Regions from separate parts of the Variovorax sp. P2_H12 genome, predicted to be linked through region 1. Evidence: riboswitches for the same ligand, from Rfam matches in the RefSeq annotation. Region 1 holds a riboswitch; the other holds the start of a gene.
The links. A riboswitch is a leader RNA that binds a small molecule or an ion and turns the genes downstream of it on or off. The one in region 1 is predicted to bind thiamine pyrophosphate.
Positions count from the first base shown of each region.

Region 1 (9,165 bases):
CAGCGCTTCAAGCACGACGGCCACGCGCCGTATTTCTGACAACCACTGAAGGAGCAATTTCCATGAGCGAATCGATCGTGATCGTCGGCGCCGCCCGCACCCCGATGGGCGGCTTCCAGGGCGACTTTTCTTCCCTCTCGGCGCACGACCTGGGCGGCGTCGCCATCAAGGCGGCGGTCGAGCGCGCAGGGATCCCCGCCGACAGCGTCGGCGAGGTGCTGTTCGGCAACTGCCTGATGGCCGGCCAGGGTCAGGCGCCGGCGCGCCAGGCGGCCTACAAGGGCGGCCTGCCCGACAGCGCGGGCGCGGTCACGCTCAGCAAGATGTGCGGCTCGGCCATGAAGGCCGCGATGCTGGCGCACGACATGCTGCTGGCGGGCACGCACGAGGTGATGGTGGCCGGCGGCATGGAGAGCATGACCAACGCCCCCTACCTGATGCTCAAGGGCCGCGGCGGCTACCGCATGGGCCACGACCGGATCTTCGACCACATGATGCTCGACGGCCTCGAGGACGCCTACCAGCCGGGCCGCTCGATGGGCACCTTCGGCGAGGACTGCGCCGCCAAGTACAAGTTCACGCGCGAGCAGCAAGACGCCTTCGCGATCGCCAGCGTCGAGCGCGCCAAGGCCGCGACCTCGTCGGGTGCCTTCAAGGCCGAGATCGCGGCGGTCACGGTCAAGGGCCGCGGCGGCGACACCGTGATCGAGATCGACGAAGGCCCGGGCAAGGTCAAGCTCGACAAGATCCCGACGCTCAAGCCGGCGTTCAAGAAGGACGGCGGCACCATCACCGCGGCATCGAGCTCGTCGATCAACGACGGCGCCGCGGCGCTGGTCATGATGACCGAGGGCAGCGCGAAGAAGTACGGTGCGAAGCCGATCGCCCGCATCGTCGCCCATGCCACCCACGCGCAGCAGCCCGAGTGGTTCTCCACCGCGCCGGTGGGCGCGGTCGCCAAGCTGTTCAAGAAGACCGGCTGGACCGTGAAGGACGTCGATCTCTGGGAAGTCAACGAAGCCTTCGCGGTGGTGCCGATGGCGCTGATGCACGAGCTCTCGGTGTCGCACGACATCGTCAACGTGCATGGCGGCGCCTGCGCGCTGGGCCATCCGATCGGCGCCAGCGGTGCGCGCATCATGGTCACGCTGATCCATGCGCTGCAGCAGCGCGGCAAGAAGCGCGGCGTTGCGACGCTGTGCATCGGCGGCGGCGAAGGCACGGCGGTGGCGATCGAGCTGCTGTGAGGCGCTGCCTAGAATCGAAATATTGTCCCCATTGGAGTTGTCCTTGATTCATTCGGCTTTCCCCCGCAGCGCGCTGGCCGCGCTGCTCGCCACCGCTTTCATGGCACCCGCCGCCTGGAGCCAGACGCGCGACCAGGCCCTGTTCGCCGCCGCCACCGCCGAGAAGCCCGCCGTCATCAAGACGCTCGAGGCGCTGGTCAATATCGAGACCGGCACCGGTGACGCCGAGGGCCTCGCGTCGGCCGGCAACTACCTCGAGGCGCAGCTCAAGTCGCTGGGCTTCACGGTCACGCGCAGCAAGTCGGCCGGCCTCGTGGTCGGCGACAACATCGTCGGCAAGCTCAAGGGCAAGGGCGGCAAGAACCTGCTGCTGCTCTCGCACATGGACACCGTCTACCTCAAGGGCATCCTCGCCAAGGCGCCGTTCAAGGTCGAGGGCGACCGCGCCTACGGCCCCGGCATCGCCGACGACAAGGGCGGCAATGCGGTCATCCTGCATGCGCTCAACCTGCTCAAGGCGCGCGGCTTCGAGGACTTCGGCAGCATCACGGTGCTGTTCAACACCGACGAGGAAAAGGGCTCCTTCGGCTCGCGCGACCTGATCCAGGAAGAGGCCGCCAAGGCCGACTACGTGCTCTCGTTCGAGCCGACCGGCGCCGGCAAGGAAGACCTGTCGCTGGGCACTTCGGGCATCGCCTACGTGCAGGTCAACATCACGGGCAAGGCCTCGCATGCGGGCGCCGCACCCGAGCTCGGCGTGAATGCGCTGGTCGAGGCGTCCGACCTGGTGCTGCGTACCATGGACATCGACGACAAGGCCAAGGGGCTGCGCTTCAACTGGACCATCGCCAAGGCCGGCGCGGTCTCCAACATCATTCCGGCCAGCGCGACGCTGAACGCCGATGTGCGCTATGCGAAGAACGAGGATTTCGAGGCCGCGATGAAGACGCTCGAAGCCAAGGCTCAGCAGAAGAAGCTGCCCGACGCCGAGGTCAAGGTGCTCATCACGCGCGGGCGTCCGGCCTTCAACGCGGGCGAGGGAGGCCGCAAGCTGGTCGACAAGGCCGTGGCCTACTACAAGGAAGCCGGCGGCGAGCTCGGCATCGTCGAACGCACCGGCGGCGGCACCGATGCGGCCTACGCCGCGCTGGCGGGCAAGCCGGTCATCGAGAGCCTGGGCCTGCCCGGCTTCGGCTATCACAGCGACAAGGCCGAGTACGTCGACACCAGCGCGATCCCGCGCCGGCTCTACATGGCCAGCAAGCTGATCATGGACCTCGGTCAATCGAAGTAAGGAACACGCCATGCTGCTCAGCGCCGACCAGGAAGCGATCCGCGATGCGGTGCGCGCCTTTGCCCAGGCCGAGCTCTGGCCCCACGCACCGCTGTGGGACCGTGAGCACAGCTTTCCGAAGGACGCCCATGCCGGCCTGGCGGCGCTCGGCGCCTACGGCATCTGCGTGCCCGAGGAAGACGGCGGCGCCGGGCTGGACTACCTGACGCTGGCGCTGGTGCTCGAGGAGATCGCGGCCGGCGATGGCGGCACCAGCACCGCGATCAGCGTGACCAACTGTCCGGTCAACGCCATCCTGATGCGCTACGGCAATGCGCAGCAGAAGAAGCAGTGGCTGCAGCCGCTGGCGCAGGGCCGCATGCTGGGAGCCTTCTGCCTGACCGAGCCGCAGGCCGGCAGCGATGCATCGTCCCTGCGCACCACGGCGCGCAAGGACGGCGACGGCTGGGTGATCGACGGCGTCAAGCAGTTCATCACCAGCGGCAGGAACGGCCAGGTGGCGATCGTGATCGCGGTCACCGACAAGGGCGCGGGCAAGCGCGGCATGAGCGCCTTCATCGTGCCGACCGATGCACCCGGCTACACCGTGGCGCGGCTCGAGGACAAGTTGGGCCAGCATTCGAGCGACACCGCGCAGATCAACTTCGACGGCTGTCGCGTTCCGCTTGAAAACCTGATCGGCCAGGAGGGCGAGGGCTACAAGATCGCGCTCGGCGCGCTGGAAGGCGGACGCATCGGCATCGCGGCGCAGAGCGTGGGCATGGCGCGCAGCGCCTTCGAGGTGGCTCTGGCCTACGCCAAGGAGCGCCAGGCCTTCGGCGGCAGCATCTTCGACCAGCAGGCGGTGGGCTTCAGGCTGGCCGACTGCGCGACTCAGCTCGAAGCCGCGCGCCAGCTGATCTGGCATGCGGCCAGCCTGCGCGATGCCGGGCGGCCCTGCCTCAAGGAAGCCGCCATGGCCAAGCTGTTCGCCAGCGAGATGGCCGAGCGCGTCTGCAGCGCGGCGATCCAGACGCTGGGCGGCTATGGCTACGTCAACGATTTTCCGCTCGAGCGCATCTATCGCGACGTCCGCGTGTGCCAGATCTACGAGGGCACTTCGGACATCCAGAAGCTGTTGATCCAGCGCGCCCTGGCCTGAGCCCGCCGCGGCGTCCGGGGGTGATTTCCGGGGGTCTGCACAATACGCCCTGGAACTTCCCCCTTTCACGCCCCCCTCAATGTCCGCATCCTCCCCCAGCCCCGCCCGTGTTCCCTGTCCTTGCGGGCGTCGTGACCGGCGAGAGCTGCCACTGGTTTTCGCCCAGTGCTGCGGGCGCTACATCGACGATTTCGCCCACACGCCGGCACCCGATGCCGAGTCGCTCATGCGCTCGCGCTACACGGCCTTCGTGCTCGAGAGGGCGGATTACCTGCTCGCGACCTGGCATCCCTCGACCCGCCCGGCCAGCCTGGACTTCGAAGCCGGCGTGAAATGGCTGGGCCTCGACGTGCGCTCGCGCTCCGTGCTGGACGCCGACCATGCAGAAGTCGAGTTCGTCGCCCGCCAGCGCAGCAGCGCCGGCGTGGCGACCCGGCTGCACGAGCGCAGCCGTTTCGTCCGCCAGGAGGACGACGCGTTGCAAAATCGTTGGTATTACCTCGACGGCGACCTTCACTGACCGATCCAGTCAGGAATAGCCACTGACTGTTGCGCAGCCTTGGATGTTTGCTATGGATTTCATAGCGTCCGAGGCGGATTGTGTCCCGCAGGGAGACAGACCAATTCCTTTTGGGCTATTTATCTTGCGCCGCTCCTGCTCCACACTTCGCAGCTTGTGATCGCTGCGTCGAAAGCGCAGCGTGAGCGCGTTCAACCGGCCACGGGGCCAAGAGGTGAATCATGGGCAGCAGGACGCTTCTTCGCACGGGAGACTGGCGGCGGCCGTGCACCGCGATGGCCCTGCCGGCCCTGGCCGCGCTGCTCTGGATGGCCGCGCCGCACGCGCGCGCGCAAGACAAGCCCTTGCTCACGCCCTTCTCGAGCGCGACCGGCGCCCAGGCGCCGGCGCCGTGGCACTTCACCACCTTGCCCAACAAGGTTCCGACCCGGTTCGAGGTCGAGCAACTCGAGGGCCAGCGCGTGCTCAAGGTCGACGCCAATGGCTCCTACGGCAACCTGGTCCACCCCGTCAGGGTGGAGCTCAACAGTCAGGCCACGCTGGCCTGGCGCTGGCGGGTCGAGGCGTTCGTCGAGGGCGCCGACCTGCGCACGCGCTCGGGTGACGATGGCGCCGCCAAGGTCTGCGTCTTCTTCGATTTTCCGGCCGACCGGCTGTCCGTCGGCGAGCGCGCCCGTCTGTCGCTGGCGCGCCGCGCGACCGGCGAGGCGGTGCCGACCGAGACCCTGTGTTACGTCTGGGACAACAAGGAAGCCAAGGGCAACGCGTTCGACAACGCGTTCACGAAGCGCATCCGCATGGTCGTGCTCGAATCGGGCGCGGCGCCCAAGCCGGGCAGCTGGATCGCCGAACGGCGCAACCTGCTGACCGACTACAAGCGCGCCTTCGGCGACGAGGCCGGTGACCTCCTGCCCGACGTGACGGCGGTCGCCATCTCGGCCGACGCCGACAACACGCACGGCCACGGCCTCGCCTATTTTTCAGACCTGGACCTGCGCGGCGCCCTGGCGACCCAGGTTGCCGCGCCGGCCCCCGCCGAGCGTCCTCCGACGCAGGGCCAATAACAGCGCAGCATCTCATCGACTGTCAATGTCCCGAAAGCCATGAACGACTTTGTCGCACTCCTTGCCAGCCAGGGCGCCGCCCTGGTCTTCGCCTCCACGCTGGCGACGCGCCTCGGCGCGCCGGTGCCGGCGGTGCCCTTCCTGATCGTCGCCGGCGGGCTGACGGTCGGCGGGCAGGTGTCCTTCGTCGCGGTGGTGGTGGCGGCAGTGCTCGGCAACATCCTCGGCGATGGCGTCTGGTTCCTGGCCGGGCGCCGCTGGGGATACCGCGTGATGCGGCTGCTCTGCCGCATCTCGCTGTCACCCGACTCCTGCGTCAGGCGCAGCGAATCGATCCTCGGCCGCTGGGGCGGACTGTCGCTGATCGCGGCCAAGTTCGTGCCGGGGGTGTCGGTGGTGGCGCCGCCGATGGCGGGTGCGCTCGGCATGTCGAACCTGCGCTTCCTGTCCTATGAAACCGTGGCGGCGCTGATCTGGACGCTGGGCTTCCTGTTCGTCGGCCGGATCTTCCACGCCGCGATCCAGGACGTGCTGACCGTGATTTCCAACATCGGCCTGACCGCACTGGTGCTCGGCGTGCTGGCGCTGGCGGCATTCGTCGCCTGGCGCTATCGCCAACGCCGGCTGGCGCAGCAGCAGGCCGACGATATCGAGCACATCCAGGTCGAGGCCTTGCGCGAAGCCCTGGCGGCGGGCGCCGGCCCGATGGTGATCGATGTCCGCTCCGACGAGGCGCGCGCCCTCGATGCGCGGGCGATCCCCGGCGCGATCGGCATCGGGCTCAAGCAGTTGCCGAAGCGGCTGGGCACCTTCGCCGATGGGCGCGAGCTGGTGGTTTTCTGCGACTGCCCCGACGACGCCTCGGCGATTGCGGCGGCGCGCGTGCTGATGGCCGCCGGCCAGCCGCGGGTGCGCGTGCTGGCAGGCGGGCTGGACGCCTGGGTGGCGATGAGTGCGGCCGACGCGTCCGGCGCCGCCGAGCCGAAGCGGGTGGTCGTTCCGCTGGCGGTTGCACACACCGCTTGATCCGGCGGCCGCAGGCGGCCTAGAATCGGCCCCGCTCCGGGGTGCACGCAGACGCGTGCTGAGATGGCCAAGCGGCCAAACCCGCGAACTTGATCTGGTTCATACCAGCGTAAGAAGAGCTGCGACTCCCCGGCGCCCTCTCGTCCCTGAACGAGCGGTGCCGCAAGGAGGCATCGCGGAGCACCCGTTGATCCACAACCCGGAGTGCCCCGCATGAATGCCAACGACAAGTTCGCCTCCCTCCTCACGCTCACGCGCGAGCCCTTTCCCGCCTCGACCAAGGGCGCCATCGCCGGCAGCCGGCCCGACCTGCGGGTGCCGGTGCGCGAGGTTGCTCTGTCCAACGGCGAACAGGTTTCGCTCTACGACACTTCCGGCCCGTACACCGATCCGGCCGCCGACATCGATGTGCGTCGCGGATTGCCTGGCGTGCGCGACGCCTGGATCGCCGAGCGCGGCGACACCGAGAGCTACGAAGGCCGGCTGCACCTGGCGCTTGACGACGGCGCGACGCACGCGGACCGCGACGCCCGGCGCATCGCCGAACTGCGCGCCGGCGCCGCCGCACTGCAGCGCACGCCGCGGCGCGCCAAGCCCGGCGCCAACGTGACGCAGATGCATTACGCGCGGCGCGGCATCGTCACGCCCGAGATGGAGTACGTGGCGCTGCGCGAGAACGGCCGCCGCGAATGGATGGCCGAGTACATGGCCGACGAGGCGCGCGAGAAGCGGCTGGCCGGCAACCCGATGGGTGCCCGCATCCCGAAGATCATCACGCCCGAGTTCGTGCGCGAGGAAGTGGCGCGCGGCCGCGCGATCATCCCGGCCAACATCAACCACCCGGAAGTCGAGCCGATGGCGATCGGGCGCAACTTCAAGGTCAAGATCAACGCCAACATCGGCAACTCGGCCGTCACCTCGAGCATCGAGGAAGAGGTCGAGAAGCTGGTCTGGGCGATCCGCTGGGGCGCCGACAACGTGATGGACCTCTCCACCGGCCGCAACATCCACACCACGCGCGACTGGATCGTGCGCAACAGCCCGGTGCCGATCGGCACGGTTCCGATCTACCAGGCGCTGGAGAAGGTCGGCGGCGTGGCGGAAGACCTGACCTGGGAGATCTACCGCGACACGCTGATCGAGCAGGCCGAGCAGGGCGTCGACTACTTCACCATCCATGCGGGGCTGCGGCTGCCCTTCATCCACCTGACGGCCGACCGGCGCACCGGCATCGTCTCGCGCGGCGGATCGATCATGGCCAAGTGGTGCATCTCGCACCACAGGGAGAGCTTCCTGTACACGCACTTCGAGGACATCTGCGAGATCATGAAGGCCTACGACGTGAGCTTCTCGCTGGGCGACGGCCTGCGCCCCGGCTGCGCCTCGGACGCCAACGACGAGGCCCAGTTCGCCGAACTGCGCACGCTGGGCGAGCTGACGCAGATCGCCTGGAAGCACGACGTCCAGACCATGATCGAAGGTCCGGGCCATGTGCCGATGCACCTGATCCAGGCCAACATGGACGAGCAGCTCAAGCACTGTCACGAGGCGCCGTTCTACACGCTGGGCCCGCTGACGATCGATATCGCGCCGGGCTACGACCACATCGCCAGCGCGATCGGCGCCGCGATGATCGGCTGGGCCGGCACCGCGATGCTGTGCTACGTGACGCCCAAGGAGCACCTGGGCCTGCCGGACCGCGACGACGTCAAGCAGGGCATCATCGCGTACAAGATCGCGGCCCATGCGGCCGACGTGGCCAAGGGGCACCCCGGTGCGCGCTCGCGCGACGATGCGCTCTCGAAAGCGCGCTTCGAGTTCCGCTGGCAGGACCAGTTCAACCTCGGCCTGGACCCCGACACCGCGCGCGAGTTCCACGACGAGACCTTGCCCAAGGACAGCAGCAAGGTGGCGCACTTCTGCTCGATGTGCGGCCCCAAGTTCTGCTCGATGAAGATCACGCAGGAGGTGCGCGAGTACGCGGCCCAGCGCGGCATCGAGGCGAGCGACGCGGCCCTGGACGGCATGGCCGGCAAGTCGGCGGAGTTCAAGGCCGCGGGCGGCGAGATCTACATTCCGATCCAGCCGGCCTGAGTTTGACATCGGGAACGGGAGGTGTTTGGTTACGATCGGCGCCATGAATCCCATTCCCTTCGACGCCGTCCTGTTCGACTGCGACGGCGTCCTGGTCGACTCCGAACCCATCACCAACCGCGTGCTCGCCGAGATGCTCGGCGAACTTGGCTGGAAGCTCAGCACCGAGGAGTCGATGCGGATCTTCACCGGCAAGGCGGTCAAGGACGAGGCCGCGCTGATCGAGGCGAACACCGGCTTCGCGATCACGCCCGAGTGGCTGCACGGCTTCCGCGGCCGCCGCAACGAGGCGCTCGAGCGCGACCTGCTGGCCATTCCCAACGCCGCACGGGCCGTGCGCGCCCTGCATGCGGCGCTGGACGGCCGCATCGCCTGCGCTTCGGGTGCCGATCGCCACAAGGTGGAATTGCAGCTCGAGAAGATCGGGCTGCTCGATTGCTTCGAGGGCCGCATCTTCAGCGGCCACGAAACCCCGCGTTCCAAGCCCGCCCCCGACGTCTACCTGGCCGCCGCGGCCGCGCTCGGCATCGACCCGGCGCGTTGCGCCGTGGTCGAGGACACGGTGACCGGGGCGATGGCCGGCATCGCCGCCGGCGCCACCGTGTTCGGCTACAGCCCGACCGACCTGGGCCACAGCGGGCCCGAAGCGCTGCGTGCCGTCGGCGTGGCGCATGTCTTCACGGACATGGAACAACTGCCGTCGCTGCTGGCCGACTGGCGCCCCGCGTTCGCCTGAACCCCCGATGCACGGCCTGCGCGCGCTCTGTGGTCTGCTGATC
Region 1 is NZ_JBFUFO010000014.1:14,230-23,394, forward strand. It holds gene aceK (bifunctional isocitrate dehydrogenase kinase/phosphatase) at 1-39, shown strand, start outside; gene AC1DYK_RS11720 (acetyl-CoA C-acyltransferase) at 63-1,247, shown strand; gene AC1DYK_RS11725 (glutamate carboxypeptidase) at 1,294-2,541, shown strand; gene AC1DYK_RS11730 (acyl-CoA dehydrogenase family protein) at 2,552-3,682, shown strand; gene AC1DYK_RS11735 (YchJ family protein) at 3,762-4,202, shown strand; gene AC1DYK_RS11740 (DUF3047 domain-containing protein) at 4,478-5,266, shown strand; gene AC1DYK_RS11745 (VTT domain-containing protein) at 5,306-6,292, shown strand; TPP riboswitch at 6,320-6,425, shown strand; gene thiC (phosphomethylpyrimidine synthase ThiC) at 6,506-8,386, shown strand; gene AC1DYK_RS11755 (HAD family hydrolase) at 8,430-9,122, shown strand; gene AC1DYK_RS11760 (patatin-like phospholipase family protein) at 9,130-9,165, shown strand, end outside.

Region 2 (9,165 bases), on a different contig from region 1:
TCCATCATCGGCGGGATCGCATCCCGCGCGCCACGATGCTAACCAAGCCGCGATCGCCGAGGCACTGGACGATTCATCCAATATGTCAGACAATAATTCCAACATGACGGAACAAGCGGACAGCCTGAACGATCGCATCGCCGCGCGGGTTCGCGAACTGCGCGCGGCGCGCGGCCTGTCGCTCGACGCGCTGGCCGCGCACTGCGGGGTCAGCCGCTCGATGATCTCGCTGATCGAGCGCGGCGAAAGCAGCCCCACCGCGGTGCTGCTCGAGAAGCTCGCCACCGGCCTCGGCGTCGCGCTGGCCTCGCTGTTCGAGCCGCCGCAAGCCAGCGACGACCCCGTCGCGCGGCTGGCCGACCAACCCTTGTGGCGCGATCCGCATTCGGGCTACGTGCGCCGCAACGTCTCGCCCGCCGGCGGGTCGTCGCCGATCCAGATCGTCGAGGTGGCCTTCCCGCCGAAGGCGCGGGTGGCCTACGAGAGCGGCGCCCGCGAACCCCGCATCCACCAGCAGGTGTGGGTGCTGGAGAACACGATCGAAGTCACGGTCGGCGACGCGGTCCATCGGCTCGAGGCCGGCGACTGCCTGGCCCACGTGCTGGACCGTCCCGTGAGCTACCACAACCCGACGCGCAGCCTCACGCGCTATGCCGTCGTGATCGCCACCCTGCCCTCTGCCTGGAGATGACATGACAACCGACGCCAATGCCCCCGTTCGCAACATCCGCCGCCTTCAAACGGTCTCCGATGCGCAGTTGCGCGCCCTGGCCGAACTGCTGATCGATTGCGTGGAGGGCGGCGCCTCGGTGAGCTTCATGCATCCGCTGCCGCTGCCCGAGGCGATGGCGTTCTGGCGCCGCGTCGCCGAGGAGGTCGCCGAGGGCGAACGCGCCTTGCTGGTGGCCGAGGATGCCGACGGCATCGTCGGCACCGTGCAGCTGGTGCTGGCGCAGCCGGACAACCAGCCGCACCGCGCGGACCTGTCGAAGATGCTGGTGCACCGGCGCGCGCGATGCCGGGGCTGGGGCGAAGCGCTCATGGGCGCGGCCGAGCAGATGGGGCGCGACTGCGGCAAGTCGCTGCTGGTGCTCGACACTGCCAGCGACACCGCCGAACGCCTGTACGAGCGGCTCGGCTGGCAACGCGTCGGCGCGATTCCGGGCTATGCGCTGCTGCCGCAGGGTGGGCTCTGCACCACCACCTACTTCTACCGGCAGCTGGAGGCCGGGGAGAAGGCACGCGGCAGCGAGTTTTCGTGAGCGCGAAGCCTCAGCTTTTCCCGCGCAGAAGCTCCGCCTTCTGCGCCAGCTCCGCGGCCGCGACGACCTGCTGAACCGACAGCGGCCCGGTCAGCTCGACCTCGCCGGCAAGAACGCTTGCCAGCGCGGCTCGCCCCGCATCGCCGGCCAGCCAGGCAAACGCCGACGTGATCGATCCAGCGCCGAACTTGGCGCGAAGCGCCTTCGACGCGGCACGGCTCACCTCGGCGAACGCTTCGTGGTCCGCTGCAGCTGAGGCCGCGCGAACGACCAGGCAGCAGGCTGCGAGCTTCTCGGCTTCGTTGCGCAAGCGACGGGCCTTGCCCTCGCTCTGGGCCGCGCGCTTCGTCTCCAGCGACGCCGGCGAAGGATCCGCAGGGGAGAGAGGAAGGTTCGGTTCGAGCGGCATGGATGCGTTCATTTTCAAGGAGCCTCGGATTGTCGCCTCAGCAGTGCCGTGCGAGACGGGCAGCATGACCGCGCCCCCCATCGACGCTAGTGGGCGCCTTCCCCTTCCATCCCCGCGCTGTACTTCCCCTCGCTGGCCAGGCCATTGAGCCGTGCCCGCTTGAGCAGCGCGTCCTGGCACGCGCGCGCATGGGCAGGTTGACCCTGCCACGCCTGCAGCGCCGGATCCTGCAGCGCGCGCCCGTAGGAGAAGCTGAGCGGCCAGGGCTGCCGGCCCAGGCGATTGAGCGCATCCAGGTTGGCGGTCGCTTCGACGGGCGACTGCCCGCCCGACAGGAAGTTGATGCCCGGGACCGCCGCCGGCACCGCGCGCCGCAGCACGCGGAGGGTCTGCGCCGCCACCTCCTCGGGACCGGCCTGCCGCGCATGCGCCTTGCCAGGCACCACCATGCTGGGCTTCAGCAGGATGTGCTCGAGCACCACGCGATGGCGATGCAGGGCCCCGAACACTTCGTGCAGCACCTCCTGCGTGACCTCCGCGCAGCGCGCCAGGCTGTGGTCGCCGTCGATCAGGACCTCCGGCTCGACGATCGGCACCACCCCCTGCGACTGGCAGATCGCCGCGTAGCGCGCGAGCGCCTCGGCGTTGGCCTCGATCGCCATCCGGCTCGGCAGCGTGCCCGAGACGTTGTAGACGGCGCGCCATTTCGCAAAGCGCGCGCCCTGCGTCACATAGGCTTCGAGGCGCTGGGCGAGTCCGTCGAGGCCCTGCGTGATCTCGTCGCCGGGCGCAAGTGCCAGCGGCCCCTTGCCGGCGTCGACCTTGATGCCCGGCACGATGCCTTGCCGCGCGGCCAGGGCCGCGAGCGGCTCGCCGTCGTCCGCGCTCTGGCCCAGGGTCTCCTCGTACAGGATGACGCCGCTGATGTACTCGCCCAGGCCGGGCGTCGACAGGAGCAGGCTGCGGTAGGCGCGCCGGTTCTCCGGCGTCGACTCGACGCCGATCGCCTTGAAGCGCTTGGCAATGGTCGGACCGCTCTCGTCGGCGGCAAGGATGCCCTTGCCGCTGCGAACCAGCGCTTCCACGGTGGCTTGAAGATCATCGGAAATGGCCATGGCGGATCCTTCGTTCGAGCGGGGCTCAGTCTCCTGCTTCGAAGCGCTGGAGCGCAAGCCCATGCCGACCGTGATGTCTTGTCAAGGTCGACATCTGCATGGTCACGGGCACCCGATGACCCTTCATCCGATCGCGGTGAAGACGCTTCGCAGCGGCACGGGCGGGATGCATGTAACATCGCCAACGCTCCGGGGTGCACACGACAGTGCTGAGATTCAAACCCGCGAACTTGAACCGGTTAATCCCGGCGGAAGAAGAGCCATCACTTCGATCATCGGCGGATCCTGCCGTGGTCGCAGGGGCCTTCGGAGCATCCGTTTCACGGTCACGAAGAAGTCCTTATGAACCAGCCCCCTGCAGATCGACCTGCGGCCAGTGATGTGGTCGCCGACGTGCTCGCCTTCATCGCGCAGGACGGGTGCACCGACGACGCGTTCGATCGGCTGGCGTTGCACCTGTTCGCCCACCAGTACGGCAACAACCCGGCGTACCGGCGCTTCTGCCAGCGGCGCGGAGCGACCCCGCGCCATGTGAAGCGCTGGAGCGACATCCCGGCAGTGCCGATCGACGCCTTCAAGGAGCTCGACCTGCGGTGCGAGCCGCCGGCCGCCACGGACCGGGTCTTCATGACCAGCGGCACGACCCGCAGCGAGGTGAAGGGCCGGCATATTCATCCGACGCTGGCGGTCTACGACCGGTCGATGATCCGCAACTTCTCGAACCGGTTCATGCGCGGCAGCGGCCGGATGCGCATGGGCATCCTGTTCCCCACCGAAACCGTGCTGGCCAATTCCTCGCTGGCCCACTACCTGGCGCTCGCGCTGAATGAATTCGGCACCGAAGACAGTCGCTACTTCATGAGCCCGCAGGGGCTGGACGTCGCCGGTCTGTGTGAGGCGCTGGCGGACGCCGAACGCCGCGACTCGCCCTACGCGCTGCTCGGCGCCAGCTACAGCTTCGTGCACCTGATCGACGAACTCAAGCAGCGCGGCCTGTCGTTCCGCCTGCCGGCAGGCAGCCGGGTCCTGGACACCGGCGGCTACAAGGGACAGTCGCGCGAATTGCCGCTCGACGCCTTCTATGCGGCGCTGTCGGCGCGGCTCGGCATCGAACGATCGCAGTGCATCAACATGTACGGCATGACCGAGCTGAGCACGCAGTTCTACGACGCCGGCAATGCGTCGGTGCCGTCGGTGAAGTCGGGGCCGCACTGGATCCGCTCGCGCCTGGTCGACCCGCTCACGGGCCGCGAGGTCGCGCGCAGCGAGCGCGGAATCCTGGTCCATTGCGATCTCGCCAACTTCAATTCCGTGACCACCATCCTGACCGAGGACGTGGGCCTGGCCGCCGACGGCGGGTTCCTGCTGCTCGGCCGCGCCGAGGGCGCTGAGGCCAAGGGCTGTTCGCTGGCGGTGGAGGAATTCATCCGGGCGGCAGCGGCATGACGACACTGCGCGTGGTTGCCGGTTACCTGCCTGGCCTGGCGCCGGCGGACGTGCAGTGGCAGCCTCTGGTCTTCGAATCGGGCACCACGCGGCTCGAAGTCGCGGTGCCCGTGCTGAGTCCGCCACAGATGACCGCGCTCGCCCTGCGGGTCAAGCAGGCCAGCCGCCGCCATCTGAAGACGATGACGGTGTCGCAGATCGTGGCCGTGGTGGATCGCGCGATCGCCCGCCTGCTCGACCCGGCCGACCCCTGCCGCATGCAGGCCGACCAGCTGCTGCCGATCGTCAGCGGCTATGACGCCGAAATGGTCCGCCTGGGCCTCACGGCGTTCCTCAAGACCTTTCGCGCGCCGCAACTGCATCGCTTCGTCGCCGAAGACTTCGCCAATCCCAAGCTGCTGGACGAGTTCCAGCCGCGACCCAAGGGCGGCGCGGCCAGGGCGTTCGGGCCGGATCTGCTGGTTCACAGCTGGGCCGGCAATGTGCCGGCCCTGCCGCTCTGGAGCCTGGTCTGCGGATTGCTGGTGAAGGCCGGCAACATCGGCAAGCTGCCGAGCGCGGAACCGCTGTTCGCAGGCCTGTTCGCGCGGCTGCTGGCCGAGGTCCACCCGCCGCTGGCCGACTGCCTGGCCGTGGTGTGGTGGAAAGGCGGCGAGGCGGAACAGGCGACGGCCCTCTATGCCGAGGCGGACACGGTGCTCGCCTACGGCGGCAACGACTCGCTGGACGACATCCGCCGTCGGCTGCCGGTCACGACGCGCTTCCTGGCGTACGGCCACAAGCTGGGCTTCGGCCTGGTCGGCGCCGCGGCCCTCGACACCCTGCGCGCGCCGGCGACGGCACGCCTGGCCGCCTGGGACGTGATGCGCTACGACCAGCAGGGCTGCTATTCGCCGCATGTCTTCTACGTCGAGCGCGGCGGCAAGGTGTCGCCGCGCGAATTCGCCCAGTACCTCGCCAGCGAGCTCGCCAACCTGCACCACCGCTTCCCGCGCCGGGCCCTGGCGCTGGAGGAGTCGGCCGCGGTCGCCGGATGGCGGCAAGCCATCGAGTTGCAGTCGATGTCGGGCGGCGGCGAGCCTGTCTGCGAGCTGATCGGCGAAGCCGGTGCGGCCTGGGGCGTCGCTTACGCCGATGAAGCGCCGGCCTTGGCCCCCACGGCGTTGAACCGCAGCATCCAGGTCGTCGCGGTCGATTCGCTGGAACAGGTGATCGCGCGAGTGGCAGCGCACCCGCCCTTTCTGCAGACCGCAGGCGTGGCGGCAGCACCGGCCGAACTGTTCCGGCTGTCGGAGTTGCTGGGCGCTGCCGGCGTCACCCGCATCACGGCCATCGGCTCGATGACCTCGCCGGAGGCGGGCTGGCATCACGACGGCAGGTTCAACCTGCTGGACCTGGTGCGGATGGTCGAGATCGAACAGTCGGCGGAAATTGCGGCCGACAGGCTGGCGCCCTACGCGGACTAGGAATCAGCCGTGAGCTTCCTCGACATCGACAAGGTGGGCTTCACCTACCCCGGCTGGCCGCCGGTGGTGCGCAGCGTCGACTGGACCATCGCGCAAGGCGAGTTCCATTGCCTGGTCGGGCGCAGCGGCTGCGGCAAGACCACCCTGCTCAAGCTCGCCGCGGGCCTGCTGCATCCTCACACGGGCCGCATCCGGTTGCAGGGCAAGGAGGTGGTCGCGCCCGGCCCGCAGCTCGGCTTCGTGTTCCAGTCGCCGACCCTGCTCGAGTGGCATCGCGTGATCGACAACGTGCTGCTGCCGGTGTCGCTGCAACACAAGCCCACCGCACAGGAGATCGACAAGGCCGAGCAGTTGCTCGCGCTGCTCGGCCTGTCGGCCCATGCGCAGCACTACCCCCGGCAGCTGTCGGGCGGCCAGCAGAGCCGCGTGGCCCTGGCGCGCGCATTGATCCTGGAGCCGGCGCTGCTCTTGCTGGACGAACCTTTTGCCGCGCTGGACGCGATCACCCGCGGCGAACTGCAGGACGACCTGCTGCAGATGTGCCGCCTGCGCCGCACCACCGTCCTGTTCGTGACGCACGACATCGCCGAGGCGGTGTATCTGGGCGACCGGGTCGCGGTGATGGACCGCGGCCGGATCGTCCGGGACATCCGCGTCGAGGTGAGCAGGCCGCGCGCGCCGGCGATGCGGTACGGCGCGGCCTTCAACCTGCATTGCGCGCAAGTGCGCGATGCGATGGACCTGGCGACGGCATGAAGTCGATCTCCCCACGCACACAGCTCGGCTCCTGGGCGCTGCTGCTCGCGTTGCTCGCGGGATGGGAGCTGGCAGCGCGCGCTTCCGGCATTCCGGCCCTGGTCCTGCCGGCGCCTTCGGCGGTGATGAAGTCGCTCTGGATGGGCCTGTCGACCGGCTACCTGTGGCCCCACATCCGAACGACCGCCCTCGAGCTGGTGCTCGGGCTGTTCGCCGGCTGCCTGATCGGTTTCATCAGCGGCGTGGCGATGGCCGAGTCGGCGCTGCTGCAGCGCGTGCTGAAGCCGTATGTCGTGATCAGCCAGGTCATCCCCAAGCTGGCGCTGGCGCCGCTCTTCATCGTGTGGTTCGGCTTCGGCATGACGTCGACGGTGGTGATCACGGCGCTGATCTGCTTCTTCCCGTTGATGGAAAACACCGTGACCAGCCTGCAGCAGGTCGACCCGCAACGGCTGGAGCTGTTCCGGATGCTGGGCGCCACGCGGCGCCAGACCCTGCTGCGCCTGAAACTGCCTGCCGGCCTGCCCGGGATCCTGGCGGGCTTGCGGGTGGCGGTGGTGCTCGCGCTGGTCGGGGCGGTGGTCGGCGAGTTCATCGGCGCCAGCCAGGGGCTCGGCGCGCTGATCATCGCCTCGCAGGGAATGATGGACACGCCGCTGATGTTCGCGGTGCTGGTGGTCATCGCCGTGCTCGGCCTCGCGCTCTACCAGATCACGCTCGCAGTCGAGAAGCGACTGCTGCGGCCCTACACCCGAATCTCATGAGGAACACGACCTTGAACACACCCATCGCACGCCGCCGCACACTGCTGGCAACCGCCGCGCTATTCACCCTGATCGCTACTGGCGGGGCCAACGCCGGTGACGCGCCGGAGAAGATCACCGTGGCCGGCTGGAGCAAGCCGATCACCGAGATCACGCACCTGCTGGCCGAGCCCGACAAGGGCATCTTCAAGGCCAACGGGATCGACCTGGCCTACGTGTCCGGCGCCGGAGGGGGCGACGCGATCCGCAACATCCTCACCGGCCAGGCGGACGTGGCCTTCACCGACCCTGGCGCATTCTTCTCGGCCCTCGACAAGGGCGAGAAGCTGCGGGCGATCTACGACATCTACCCGCAGAACGTCTTCAACGTGGTCTCGCTCAAGTCCGCCAACATCACCAGGCCGGCCGACCTGAAGGGCAAGAAGATCGGTGTCTACAGCCTGTCCAGCGGCACCCGGCAGAACCTGCTGGTGCTGCTGCATCAGGCCGGCCTGTCCGAATCCGATGTCACCATCGTCGTCACCGGGCTGTCGAACTTCGCGCCGCTGCTGCAAGGCCAGGTCGATGCGACCGCCGCCACCGACACCGGCTTGCTGGTGGGCAAGCGCAAGGGGGTGGGCGAGGTCAACGTGATGGAGGTGCGCAACTACCTGAACGTGTCGAGCGACCTGTTCGTAGTCCGGGAACAGGTCTACCAGCAGAAGAAGCCGTTGCTCAAGCGGTTCCTGAAGGCCTATCGCGAGAGCGCGGCCTGGATGATCGCCAACCCCGAGGAGGCGGCCGGCCTGGCCATGAAACACGCTATCGACGGGACCGACCGCGCCGCCAACCTGGAGATCATTCGCTTGCGCAATGCCGCCAGCGTGTCGGCCACCACCGCGAAGAACGGTCTTGGCGCGTTCGACCTGGAGTCGCTGCAGAAGGCCGCGGATGCCTATCGCAAGCTGGGCCTGATCGAGCGCGACATCAAGATCTCGGACGTCGTCAGCACGGAACTGCTGCCTGCGCAATGAAGGAGGACACCGTGAAGTTCGAGGGCAAGGTGGTGCTGGTGACCGGTGCGAGCCGCGGCATCGGCGCCGCCATTGCGCAGGCCTTCGCGAGCGAAGGCGCGACGGTGCTGGTCAACCACCTGAGCAACGACGCCGCGGCCGCCGAGGTGGTCGCGCATTGCAAGGCGGCCGGTGGTGACGCCTGGGCCGTGAAGGCCGACGTCAATTCGGCGACGGCCGTGCAGGCCATGGTGGAACAGGCCCTGGACGAAGCGGGCCGCATCGATGTGGTGGTCAACAACGCCTTCCGGCCGTATGCCTTCGACCCGCAGCGCCGCACCTTGTTCGGCGACATGGCGTGGCCGGACTACCTGGCGCAGTTCGAAGGCGCCGTCGGCAGCGCATACAACGTCTGCCAAGCGGTGCTGCCGCACTTCAGGCAACGCACCCAGGGCAACATCGTCAACATCGTCAGCGACCTGGTCGAACGGCCGGTGATCCCGTACCACGACTACACGACCGCCAAGTCGGCGCTGGTCGGCTTCAGCCGCAACCTGGCCGCCGAACTGGGGCCGCTCGGCATCCGCGTCAATTGCGTCGCCCCCGGCCTGGTCTACCCGACGCAGGCCAGCAGCGCGACCCGGGAAGAATTCCGCGAGTCGCTGATCGCCGCAACGCCGCTGCGGCGGATCGCGCGGCCCGAGGACGTCGCCGGCCCGGTGCTGTTTCTCGCTTCCGAATGGAGCCGGTTCATGACCGGACAGGTGCTGTTCGTCGACGGCGGCCTGGTGATGAAGTGAAGACTTCCGGCCGGCGTCAGAACACGCCGAGCGCCAGTCCCGCGGCCAGCGCGGCGCCCAGTTCGCGGCATTGCGCGAGGTCCTCGGCACCGATCTGCTTGGGCCGCGCGATGGCCTCGGGCGTCTGCGCATGGGTGCACACGATCAAGGCCGGC
Region 2 is NZ_JBFUFO010000012.1:110,140-119,304, forward strand. It holds gene AC1DYK_RS10800 (helix-turn-helix domain-containing protein) at 104-691, shown strand; gene AC1DYK_RS10805 (N-acetyltransferase family protein) at 693-1,262, shown strand; gene AC1DYK_RS10810 (hypothetical protein) at 1,273-1,683, opposite strand; gene AC1DYK_RS10815 (class I fructose-bisphosphate aldolase) at 1,758-2,786, opposite strand; TPP riboswitch at 2,967-3,060, shown strand; gene AC1DYK_RS10820 (LuxE/PaaK family acyltransferase) at 3,129-4,232, shown strand; gene AC1DYK_RS10825 (acyl-CoA reductase) at 4,229-5,698, shown strand; gene AC1DYK_RS10830 (ABC transporter ATP-binding protein) at 5,708-6,454, shown strand; gene AC1DYK_RS10835 (ABC transporter permease) at 6,451-7,218, shown strand; gene AC1DYK_RS10840 (ABC transporter substrate-binding protein) at 7,215-8,231, shown strand; gene AC1DYK_RS10845 (SDR family oxidoreductase) at 8,228-9,010, shown strand; gene AC1DYK_RS10850 (flavodoxin family protein) at 9,027-9,165, opposite strand, start outside.
Region 2: linked by a shared signal. The riboswitch ahead of AC1DYK_RS10820 (LuxE/PaaK family acyltransferase) and the one ahead of thiC (phosphomethylpyrimidine synthase ThiC) in region 1 are both predicted to bind thiamine pyrophosphate.